Regions from separate parts of the uncultured Agathobaculum sp. genome, predicted to be linked through region 2. Evidence: riboswitches for the same ligand, from Rfam matches in the RefSeq annotation. Region 2 holds a riboswitch; the other holds the start of a gene.
The links. A riboswitch is a leader RNA that binds a small molecule or an ion and turns the genes downstream of it on or off. The one in region 2 is predicted to bind thiamine pyrophosphate.
Positions count from the first base shown of each region.

Region 1: another riboswitch for thiamine pyrophosphate. It lies ahead of thiS (sulfur carrier protein ThiS); the one in region 2 lies ahead of thiD (bifunctional hydroxymethylpyrimidine kinase/phosphomethylpyrimidine kinase).

Region 1 covers NZ_CAWVCU010000052.1:16,808-22,726, reverse strand. Annotated here, with positions in the region: gene ABGT74_RS04380 (hypothetical protein) at 1-348, shown strand, start outside; gene ABGT74_RS04375 (hypothetical protein) at 409-948, shown strand; gene thiH (2-iminoacetate synthase ThiH) at 1,027-2,217, opposite strand; gene ABGT74_RS04365 (thiazole synthase) at 2,527-3,291, opposite strand; gene thiF (sulfur carrier protein ThiS adenylyltransferase ThiF) at 3,325-3,960, opposite strand; gene thiS (sulfur carrier protein ThiS) at 3,966-4,160, opposite strand; TPP riboswitch at 4,229-4,331, opposite strand; gene dinB (DNA polymerase IV) at 4,418-5,641, shown strand; gene ABGT74_RS04345 (PLP-dependent aminotransferase family protein) at 5,647-5,919, opposite strand, start outside.
Region 2 covers NZ_CAWVCU010000031.1:246-6,164, forward strand. Annotated here, with positions in the region: gene thiM (hydroxyethylthiazole kinase) at 1-790, opposite strand, end outside; gene thiW (energy coupling factor transporter S component ThiW) at 787-1,296, opposite strand; gene thiD (bifunctional hydroxymethylpyrimidine kinase/phosphomethylpyrimidine kinase) at 1,293-2,093, opposite strand; TPP riboswitch at 2,183-2,286, opposite strand; gene ABGT74_RS01995 (carboxymuconolactone decarboxylase family protein) at 2,312-3,079, opposite strand; gene ABGT74_RS02000 (flavodoxin family protein) at 3,101-3,640, opposite strand; gene ABGT74_RS02005 (LysR family transcriptional regulator) at 3,809-4,693, shown strand; gene ABGT74_RS02010 (peptidylprolyl isomerase) at 4,763-5,413, opposite strand; gene ABGT74_RS02015 (GntR family transcriptional regulator) at 5,448-5,919, opposite strand, start outside.

The sequences.
Region 1 (5,919 bases), on a different contig from region 2:
GGATATGACGTGCGCATCTGTGAGGATGATATTTCCGCAGTCATCAAAAGCGAGATCGTTTTGGTGACGGCGTCCAAGCGCGAAATGCCGACTCAGTTGGCCATGATCTCCAGCAGCTCGCAGAAGCGTGTGGTCGTGACCGTGTGCGACAGTGAAAAGGTCGATCTGGCCTATGTATCCGATCGCATCGCCGCCGCGACCGAGCTGATCGCCGCCGTGCTGCATCGGGACGAGAACGGAAAGCTGTACGCGACCTACGAGATCAGCCAGAAGGCGCGTTTGTTCCTGCATCAGCCGTGCCGCGATTTGGTGAACGCCATGTGCGACCGGATAAATGAAGCGGGCTGAGTTCTAAAACGGTGAAACCGGGAATATGCTGTACCATGACCTTCCATGAGGGGGAGACGGATGAACAAACAGCATATTCTCGGTTTTTTTGATGATCTGGTGCGCACACCTGCATTTCTTTTCCTGTGCGCGATGTTTTTGTGCGGCGCCGTGGCGGGCGGCCTGACCGGTCTGCGAGCCAGCGAGGGGGACAGCGCGGTGGAGCTGACGGCGTTTCTGGCGCAGCTGCCGGGACAGGCATTCAAAAGCGTGCTGTGCGCGCTGCTCTGGATCGTGCTTGCGCCGCTGTGTGCGCTGCTGCGCCCCGCGCCGCTGTTCCTGTCCGCGGTGGTTGCCGCACGCGGGTTTGTGCTCGCGCTGACGATGGCGGTCGGGCTGGGGCAGGACGAAGGCGCACTGCTGTCGCTCGGCATGGCGGCGCTGCCAGCGATACTGTGCGTGCCTGCACTGTTGGCCGCTTGCTCGATGGTCTGGCAAAGCGGGGAGGCGATGGGGCGGTATTCGCTGCGTGCTTGCCGTGCGCCATTTGTGGTGTGCCTGCTGCTGGCGGCGACGGGGGCGCTGCTGCGCGTGACCTTTGCACTGTTGTGGAACATATGACAAGAGCTGGACGCATCTGCGTCCGGCTCTTTTTACATGGCTGTGCCGTGTGCGCGGGGAGAGAATTGCCGCGCGGCTTTATACATACAGGTAATCCGCCATGACGGGCTGCAAGCCGTGTGACTCAATGGCCTGATAGACCTCGTCGACCGAGCGGCCGTCCGAAATTTCAAACTGTTCGTCGCCCTTGTCCTCGCCCGAGTGACCGCCGATGCCGACGTCCACCCCTGCCGAGATTTTGGTCGCGGCGATGCCGATGATGTTGTCGCGGAAGCCCGCGCGCTCGCGCGTTGAGATCGTGATGGATGCGAACGGCATGAAAATGCGGTATGCGCACACAACTTGCAACAGCTGCGGCTCGTGTACATCCTTGGGGTTGATCTTGTCGTTGTTGATGATCGGCCGCAGACGCGGGCAGGAGAACGCGATCTCTGCGTGCGGATACTTGCGCTGGAGCAGATAGGCGTGCAGACCGGTCGCAAAGGCGTCCTTGCGGAAGTCGGACAGGCCTAAAAGCGCGGCAAAGCCCACGCCGCGCATGCCGCCCATGAGCGCGCGCTCCTGTGCGTTCAGGCGATAGGGGAAAATGCGCTTGTGCCCGCCGAGGTGCAGGGTCTTGTACTTGTCCGCGTCGTATGTTTCTTGAAACACGGTGACGTAATCCACGCCGCACTCGTGCAGGTAGGCGTACTCGTTGACGTTGAGCGGATAGATTTCGATGCCGATGACGCGGAAATACTTGCGGGCGAGCTTGACTGCCTCACCGATGTATTCCACCGGCGACATCGTGCGGCTCTCGCCGGTCAGCAGCAGGATTTCCTGCAAACCGGTCGCGGCGATCGCCTGAAGTTCCTGCTCGATTTCGTCCATATCCAGCTTGGCGCGGCGGATTTTGTTGTGGCAGTTGAAGCCGCAATAGACACAGTAGTTTTCGCAATAGTTGGCAATGTACAGCGGGGTGAACATCTGCACCGAGTTGCCGAAATGCTTGCGGGTTTCCATCTGCGCACGCTGCGCCATCTGTTCGAGAAATGGTAAGGCGGCAGGGGAGAGCAGCGCGGCAAAGTCCTCGGGTTGGAGCAAATCGCGGTTCAGCGCGCGCTGCACGTCGGCAGCGGTGTACGCATCTGCGTCGTATGCATTCATGCGGGCGATGACCTCGTCCTGAATGTCCGAGCCGATGTTGTCCATGCCTGGCTGATAAGCCATGTGGTCGGTATCGGCGGTGATGTATTGTGCGGAAATGATTTCCGCTTTGGTGTCTTTCATGGCAAAATGTCCTTTCTGGCGTGCGTGATATCGTAAGCAGGGGTTGTTGCCCCTCTGGTGTGGCAACCGCCGTTCCTGCTGTGATAAGGCAGCTGGGCGGCAAGTCGAATACGGAACTCTGCTTTGCGCGCGCAGCGCGCCCTTAAAGAAAAGGGGTTGATTCGCAAGAAGGGGAAAACCGCAGGTTGTCCCCTTCTTGTGCGCCTGCCGCGCGCAGCGGCATACTTTCTCCGCCCGAGGGATGGGCGCTTGCCGCCCATTTCGCAGAATTAGAAAAGCAAGGGCGGCTGCCACCCCAGAGGCGGTGCCTCAGTCGCGCAAAAAGCCGGTCAGCGGCGAGGATGCCGACGCGCTCTCGCGCACGCGGCCCAAGCCGGATAGATAAGCCGTGCGGCCGGCCTCGATCGCCTTTTTGAATGCTTCTGCCATTGCGGGGATGTCGCCCGCCGTGGCGATTGCAGTGTTCGCCATGACAGCGGCCGCGCCCATCTCCATCGCTTCGCATGCCTGCGACGGGCGACCGATGCCTGCATCCACGATGATCGGCAGGTCGATTTCGTTAATCAGGATTTGGATAAACTCGCGCGTTGCCAGTCCCTTGTTCGTGCCGATGGGTGCGCCGAGCGGCATGATGCAAGCTGCGCCCGCATTCACCAGATCGCGCGCAACGTTCAGGTCGGGATACATGTATGGCATGACGACAAAGCCCTCTTTTGCGAGGATCTCGGTTGCGCGGATGGTCTCCTGATTGTCCGGCAGCAGATATTTGCTGTCGCGCATGATCTCGATTTTGACGAAGTCGCCGCAGCCGCATTCGCGGCTCAGCCGCGCGATGCGAACCGCCTCGTCCGCATTGCGTGCGCCCGAGGTGTTGGGCAGTAGGGTGACGCCCTTGGGGATATAATCGAGGATGTTTGCCGTGCCGCCCTCGTTGGCGCGGCGCAGCGCGAGTGTGATGATCTGTGCGCCCGCGTTGTGTACAGCGGCGTTGATCAGATCGAGCGAATATTTGCCCGAGCCCAGAATAAAGCGGGAGGTAAATTCATGCCCGCCCAGAATCAGCTTATCTTCCATTGTCTTTTCCTCTCCTTTTGTTCTATCAGATGCTCATGGGTCGGTATGTCCGAGCAGCAGACGCAGCACCATGGTCGCCTGCTGCGCAGCACAGACCGCGACACGCGGGGCCATCAGGCCGATACCGTCTGTAACGTCGCTTGACCCGTCTCCGCAGACGTACAGCCGCCCGAAGCGGCGCTCGGTGCGCATCAGGTTCGCCGAACCAAAGCCCGCCATACCGCTGCCCGAAACAATGGGCGTGTCCGGCAGCTGTTCGAGCAGCGTTTCGCTCAGCATGGCTTTTTGGTCGGCGCGGTCGAACGCCTCGCAGACCACGTCACAGCCCGCGAACAGGCGCGCGGCATTGGCTGGGATGATGCGCTCGGTGTGCGGTTCGTATTGCAGATAGGGGTTGATGGCTTCCAGCTGTTCGAGCAGCGCCAGCGTTTTGGGAATGCCTATGTCCTTCATCGTGTAGTGCTGCCGGTTGAGGTTGCTCACTTCTACCGTGTCGAAATCCACCAGCACCAGCCGTCCTACACCCAGCCGCGCCAGATGCACGGCGATGTTGGAGCCAAGCCCACCCAGCCCTGCGATGCCGACCGCAGCACCGTCGAGCTTTTGCTGAATGTCTGCGCCGTGCCGCTCGACGAGCGCGGCGTGCAGTTCTTCTTTGGTCAAATGCATAGGCTTCAGCCTCCGCCGACAAACTGCACAATTTCGATCACATCGTTCTCGTGCAGCGTTTCGTCACCAAACCGAGCACGCGGCACGATCTGTCCGTTGCGCTCGACCGCGACGCGCTGCGGATCATGTCCACGCTGCTCCAAAAGAGACTGCACGGTCATTTTCGGCGAAACTGCACAAATTTCTCCGTTTACTTTCACAAAATCACTTCTTTCAGGCAATAAAAATACTCCGGTTTCACCATGCGGTAAAACCGGAGCATAAAAACATTTGCGATGCGACAGCTTCCCTACGATGGTGCTAACCAACAGGTTCAAAAGGTTAGGCTCTCGCCCTCTCAGCCGCTCATCACGGCACCCTTGCTTGCAAATCCAGTATAGCCCTGCGAAAAGTGGTTGTCAAGGCGCAAATTCTCTGTTACAATAAAAGAAACAAATGTTCGATTGGAGGGAGCCGCGTGGAGCGCACGATTTTGCACTGTGACTGCAATTCGTTTTATGCATCGGTCGAGACTTTGCTCGACCCGACGCTGGCCGACGGCCCGAGTGCGGTCTGCGGTGATCCGGAAAGCCGCCATGGCATCATCCTTGCCAAAAACGAAAAGGCCAAAGCATTCGGGGTGCAGACAGCGGAAACCATCTGGCAGGCAAAACGAAAATGTCCGGATCTGCGGCTGGTCGCGCCGCACCGCGAGGAATACGTCAAATATTCGCGCCGCTGCAACGAGCTGTACCTGCAATATACCGATCTGGTCGATCCATTTGGCATTGATGAATCTTTTCTCGACGTGACCGGCTCGATGCACCTGTTCGGTACGGGGGAGCAGATCGCGGACGAGCTGCGCCGCCGCATGCGGGAGGAGGTCGGGCTGACGATCTCGGTCGGCGTGTCGTTCAACCGCGCATTCGCAAAGCTGGGCAGCGACTACAAGAAACCGGATGCCACCACCGTCTTTTCGCGGGAGAACTTCCACGAGCGGGTCTGGCCGCTGCCGGTCAATACGCTGCTGTATGTGGGCAGGCGTGCCGCCGCGCGGCTTGACGGGTTGGGCGTGCACACGATCGGCGACTTAGCCGCATGCGAGCCGGTGTTCCTGCACAGTATTTTCGGCAAGCAGGGGGATATGCTGCTGCGCTATGCCCGCGGCGAGGACGATGAGCCGGTGCGCTCGTTCTATGCCGAGCGCGAGGTCAAAAGCGTGGGCAACGGCATGACGTTTGCACACAATCTGCTGGGCGAGGAAGAGTGCCGCATGGGGTTGACCGCGCTGTGCGACAACGTCGGCCGCCGCCTGCGGGCGCGCGGGATGGTGTGCCAGACCGTGCAGATCGGCATCCGTGACCCGGAGTTTCACAACCGTTCGCGGCAGATGACGCTCGAGCAGCCGACCAATTCCACCCGCGTGCTGTTTGAAACCGCGCTGGCTTTGCTGCGCGCGCATTGGTCGATGGACAAGCCGGTGCGTCTGCTTTCGGTTACAGCGGCGAACCTGCTGCCGGAAAACCAGTCCTGCGAGCAGCTTTCCCTGTTTGACAGCGCGCAGACGGTGCAGTCCCGCCAAAAGCAGCGCGAGCTGGACCGCACGGTGGACGCGCTGCGGCAGCGCTTCGGCAAGCAGTCGGTGATGTTTGCCAATACGGTGCGCAAAAATGAAAAACCGAAAGAAGAAAAGAAGTCCTGAACCGTTCAGGACTTCTTTTTGTTCCACGCCTGCCGCAGCAGGGCAGCGGCTGCATCAATTTGCGCTTCGGTCAAGCCTGCATAGCCCAAAACCAGCGTTGCCTTGGGCGGTTTGACGGGTGGGGTGTAGTACGCCGAAAGGCCGTACACCCGCACGCCGGCGGCGGCGGCCCGCTCAATCAGTTCGCGTTCGAGCATCCCGTTTCTCATGTGCAGCAGCAGGTGCAGGCCCGCCTCCGAGCGGGACACCTCATGCGGCAGATCGGCCAGTTCGCGCGC
Region 2 (5,919 bases):
CGGCCGTCAATAAGCTGACCGCGTCGATCAGGCGTGTGCGAAAGGAAGCGGTGCCCTCCATCTCTTTACGCACTCGTACCTGTGCTTGTTCTCCGCAATGATTCATCACCTCCGCCGCCGCAACAGCGGCCTCAAATAATGTATTTGGATTCGCACCGCAGTACAATGCGGTCAGCGACGTGAGCATGCATCCGGCACCGGTGATCCGGCCCATCAGCTCACTGCCGCCCCGCAGCACTGCAGTGCGTTGTCCATCGGTTATCAGGTCGATCACACCGGTCAGCATGACGACCGCGCCAGTCTGCTGGCTGAACCGACGCAGCCATGCAGCAGAATCGGCAAGGTTTTGCTCGGTCACGCGGTCGAGTGCATCCACCTCCACACCTGCGGCATTTTCCTGCCCCGCTGCAAGGGCGCGAATTTCAGACGCATTGCCGCGAATAACGGACACCAGCCCCTCGGCCAGCAAGCGGCCGCACATTTCGCTGCGCAAGCGACTTGCCCCAGCCGCAACCGGATCAAGCACAACTGGATGCCCCAGCCGCTTAGACACGCGAGCCGCTAACAGCATCGCTTCCTGCGCACGCAGCGCACCCATATTGAGCGCAAGCGCATCAGCATGCGCGGTGATCTCCTCCACCTCACGCTCATCCTGTGCCATGATAGCCGTACCACCTGCCGCAAGGATGATATTTGCGCAATCGTTAATCGTCACATTATTGGTAATCGAATGCACCATCGGACGAACCCGCTGCGCACACGATATGATCTGTTTTATACTTTCTGTCACCGCAGCGCTCCCTCCAACTGGCTAAAAACCTGCGTGCGCTTGAGTGCCGCCAGTACAAAGACCGATATGGCAGCGCCGACCGCAGTCGAGACCAGAAAAGACGGGACAAAGGTGAACAGCGCCGCGGCTTTATTGTTCATCAGTACTACAGCGATCGGATAAGATGCAATACCGCCCAGAACGCCTGTACCGAACACCTCACCGACATACGCAACCGGCAGCTTGGGACACAGCTTATACAGCAAGCCGCACAGCAGCGCACCGATCATAGAACCGGGAAATGCAAGCAGACTGCCAAGTCCCAACAGATTCCGAATCAGCGAAGCGGCAAACGCCATGCCAACCGCATACCAAGGACCGAGCAGCACCGCACCCAGCACATTAACCATGTGCTGCACGGGTGAGCACTTCGCGCCTAATACCGGAATAGAAAACAGGCTGCCAACCACGGCAACTGCGACCAGCAAACCCGCGATGGTCAGCTTACGGATGGATTTCTCTTTCATTTTGCACCCTCCTCCGGAAACAGACGGCAAAAATGATTCAGCGGCCCACAGCCATTTCCAAAGCCGGGGGCATGACGGATGGCATCGGTCACATAGGCTTTGGCACGCTCTACCGCTTCAGGAATATCATATCCCAGCGCCAGATTGGATGCGATTGCCGAGGACAGCGTGCAGCCTGTGCCATGCGTACTGGTGGTATCGAGCTGTACAATCTCATAACGATGGAAGTCCGTCCCGTCATACAGCACGTCCATTGCACCTTCCATATTCTTGCCGCCCTTGACCAGCACATTGCGACAGCCCTTGGCGTGGATGCGACGTGCTGCCTCCTCCATATCCGCGGGCGTGTTGATCTGCATATCCGCAATGTACTGTGCCTCTGGAATATTGGGTGTCAAAATATCCGCAAACGGCAGTATAGTCTCGATCAGTGTGCCGACTGACGCCGGATCCATCAGCGCATCGCCGTTTTTCGCAAACATCACAGGATCGATGACCACATGCTGCGGCTTATACTGCGCAAGCTTGCCTGCGACCGCTTTCATACACGCGGGTGAGGACAACATGCCGATCTTGACTGCATCTGGTACGATATCCTCAAACACCGCGTCGATTTGCTCTTCAATCATTTTGGGACTGATGTCCTGAATGTCGATCACGCGGGCGGTATTTTCCGCAACAACCGACACGATCACGCTCATACCGAACACACCGTGTGCTGCCATCGTCTTCAAATCCGCCTGCACACCTGCACCGCCCGAACAGTCCGAACCAGCGATGGTAAGTACTTTCTTCATTCCCGTTTCCTCCTGTCTTTCTGCATGAAAAAAGGACATCCCGATCAGGATGTCCTTTCGCGTCCGAAAATGACCGCACCTGCGTGCGGCTCCAGCTTGTTCCAGCATCCCTACGTTGGCATTATCCAAATCAGGTAAGGTCGAGGTCGAAACCTCCTCTCAGCCTCCAACGGAAGCTCCCTTGCTTTATATTAAATTAGCACTTGCCGAAACATTTGTCAAGCTTTCTGTCCGCATGCGGCTGCATACGCTGCATCGTCCACTGCCTCCAGCCATTCATTGCTGCCATTCTCCCCCGGCACTTCGACCGCCAGATGCGAGAACCAACTATCCGGCGCAGCACCATGCCAATGCTTGACACCTACCGGAATATTGACCGTATCGCCCGGATGCAGTTCCACTGCGGGCTTGCCCCATTCCTGATAATAGCCCTTGCCAGCTACACAGACAAGGATCTGTCCGCCGCCTTGATCCGCATGATGAATGTGCCAGTTGTTGCGGCATCCCGGTTCGAAAGTTACATTGAAAATACCGACCTGTTCGGTGGAAACCGGCGCGAGATAACTCTGTCCAACAAAATTTTGTGCAAACCCATCATTCGGCGCGCCAATCGGGAATACCATCTCGTTCTGATGAGCCGCTTTACCGTCCACTGCCTGCTCTTCTTCCGTCCAGACCTCTTTTGCCATGCGAAATGCCGCCCATGCCTTGGGCCAGCCTGCATAAAACGCTGCATGCGTCAAAATCTCTGCGATTTCTGTCCGGGTAATGCCGTTCTGCTTAGCTGTGGTCAAATGATATTGGAAGGAAGAATCCACCAATCCCTGCGCCATTAGGCTGACCACCGTCACCAACGAGCGGTCACGCAGCGAAAGCTTATCCTCCCTGTTCCACACCTGGCCAAACAATACATCATCGTTGAGCTCTGCAAATTTCGGGGCAAAGGTACCGAGAGAATCCCGTCCTGCTGTCTGCTTGACTGCCATACTGCAATACTTCCTTTCCTCTTAGATTCTGCTTCCCATTTCAAACGCGGTTTGCAGTGCCGGATGACCTCCGATATCTCCTGCATCTGTCACACCGCCGGCAAACACATTGCCTGCCAGACTCGCCTTTTCAAAACAGCTGATCCAGCCCTGTAAACCATGCACTGCGCCTTCCGGCGTTTCTGGATCATCCTCTGCTGCCGCTGTCAGCAAATAAACATCACGGAAGGCGTAATCCGAAGGAAACAACGGATTTGCCCGATCCAACATGGTTTTCATCTGACCGCTCATACCATAGTAATAGATTGGCGTTGCAAATGCCAACACATCCGCTGCACCCATTTTCTGTACAATCGCATCCGCATCATCCTGTATCACGCAGCGCTGCGTTGTTTGGCAGGACAAGCAGCCCCGGCAAAACCCAATGTTCTTTTCACATAAGTAAACGGTTTCTACCTGATTTCCTGCTTGCGCCGCACCTTTCGCAAATGCTTCGGCAAGGTGGTTAGAATTGCCGTTGCGTCGCGGACTGGATGCCACAATCAGAACTTTTTTGCTCATTTTTGATTCCTCCTGTGCATGCTTGTCTCCTCCTTTCATTATAAGAAGAAAACGATCCAATAGCAAATGCTTATCTTTTTCTATATTACATGCTTGACAAGCATGCATATCATCGGTACACTGTTTGCATCTATTCTTTATTTTATCTCATGGAAAGCGAGGCGGAACATGGAATTTCGGGTTTTAGAATATTTTTTGGCTGTCACGCAGGAGCAAAGCATTTCGGCTGCTGCTGAATATTTGAACCTGACGCAGCCCACCATTTCTCGGCAGTTGAAAGATTTGGAAGATGAACTTGGAAAGCAGCTTCTGGTGCGCGGCAAACGCAACCACAAAATCGGCCTGACTGAAGAAGGTCGTCTGTTCCGCAAACGCGCGCAGGAAATCGTGGATCTTGTGCAGAAAACCGAAAACGAAATCCGGCAATCTGGCCACGGATTGGCTGGTGATATCTTCATTGGCGCAGGTGAAACCGATTCGCTGCGCGCAATTGCCCGAGTGGCACACCTCATCCAAGAACAGTACCCAGATGTGCATTTTCACATTGTCAGCGGCGATAGTCAGGATCTCATCGATCGGCTGGACAAAGGTCTTTTCGACTTTGGCCTGCTGCTTGGCACGACCGACTCCTCCAAATATGAACAATTGGCGCTGCCCATGTTGGATCACTGGGGTGTTTTGATGCGCAGAGATGCCCCACTTGCTGAAAAAGACAGCATCACACCGGAAGACCTGTGGGACAAGCCGCTGATTTTGTCACGTCAAATGATTCATTTCCCCAATTTTCTGCAATGGATACAAAAACCTCTATCAGAACTGCAAATCAGTGCAACCTACAACCTGGCATACAATGCGTCGCTGATGGCGGATGAAAAAATGGGCTATGTGTTGACACTGGATAAGCTCATCAACACCAGCGGTGACAGCAGTCTCTGCTTCCGACCACTCAGCCCGGATATCACGCTCGGTATGTCTCTGGTCTGGAAGAGATACGCAGCTTTATCCAAAGCGGCCGAATACTTTTTGGCACAGCTTCGGGCCAGCATCTCTTAAGCCTGCTTCCATCCATATCGAAACAAAAAAACCGTCTCCTATGGGAGACGGTTTTTCGCTATCATCCGCTCAGTCCAGAATCGTAATGCTTTCGATCACCGGCTGATTTTCCGGCAAGACCGTGCCGTTGCCATCTTCTACTTTCGTATTCTCGCAAATCTCGTCGACGATGTCCATGCCGTCGGTCACATAGCCGAAGCAGGCATACTGTCCGTCCAGATAAGTGCTGTCCTGATGCACGATGAAGAACTGCGACGAAGCACTGTCCATATCCTGCGCACGCGCCATCGAGATTGCGCCACGCGCATGCGATAGGTCGTTTTCTACACCGTTTTCAGAAAATTCACCCTTGATGGTCTGCTCAGACCCGCCAGTACCGTCGCCATTCGGATCGCCGCCCTGCATCATAAAACCGTTGATGATGCGATGAAAGGTCAAGCCGTCATAAAAACCACTTTCCGCGAGATCCATAAAATTCTGCACCGTAATAGGCGCTGCATCACCATCCAGTTCCACTGTGATGGTACCCATGTCCTGAATCTTGATTTCCGCATGATGAATGCCGACATCCGTCGTCTCCGTTTGGGTTTCGTTCTGTGTTGCGTCCGGCTGGTCCTGCTGCGAATTTGCAGCAGTATTGTTCTCCCCTGCGTTGCATCCGCCTAAAATCAGCACCGCTAACATACCACAAATGCCCCAAAAACGCTTGCTCTGTTTCATTATATTGCTCCTTTGTCTTATTTTTGCTATGCTATCACTTTTCTTCCGGCTTTCCATATGCAGAAGAACGCCGCACTGCATTATCCTGAAATCGGAAAAAGTTTGGATGGTGACGCGACTGCGTGTATTCAAACATCACGCCATCGCTATTGTACGTTTGGCTGCTGACAACTGCAAGACAGTTGCAATCACCCATATCCAGATGCTGCAGATCGAGCTGCGTTGCTTTCTCCACTGTCACCACACGCTTACTATTGATGATGGAGATATGCAGCTCGGTTTCCAAATAACGATAGATCGACTGCTCTGCAATCTCGCGCGTCAGTCCCTGCGCCACATCCTGCCGGAAATAGCTGTGGTTGAAGATCAGCGGGCGTCCGTTCAGATAATGCAGACGCTGGATATAATAGAGCGGTGTTCCCTCTGCGAAACCGGTTTTTTCAGCTAACTGCCAATCCGCTGTGACTGGCGAAAACAACAGCACCTTGCTTGCGCCGCGCTGCTGA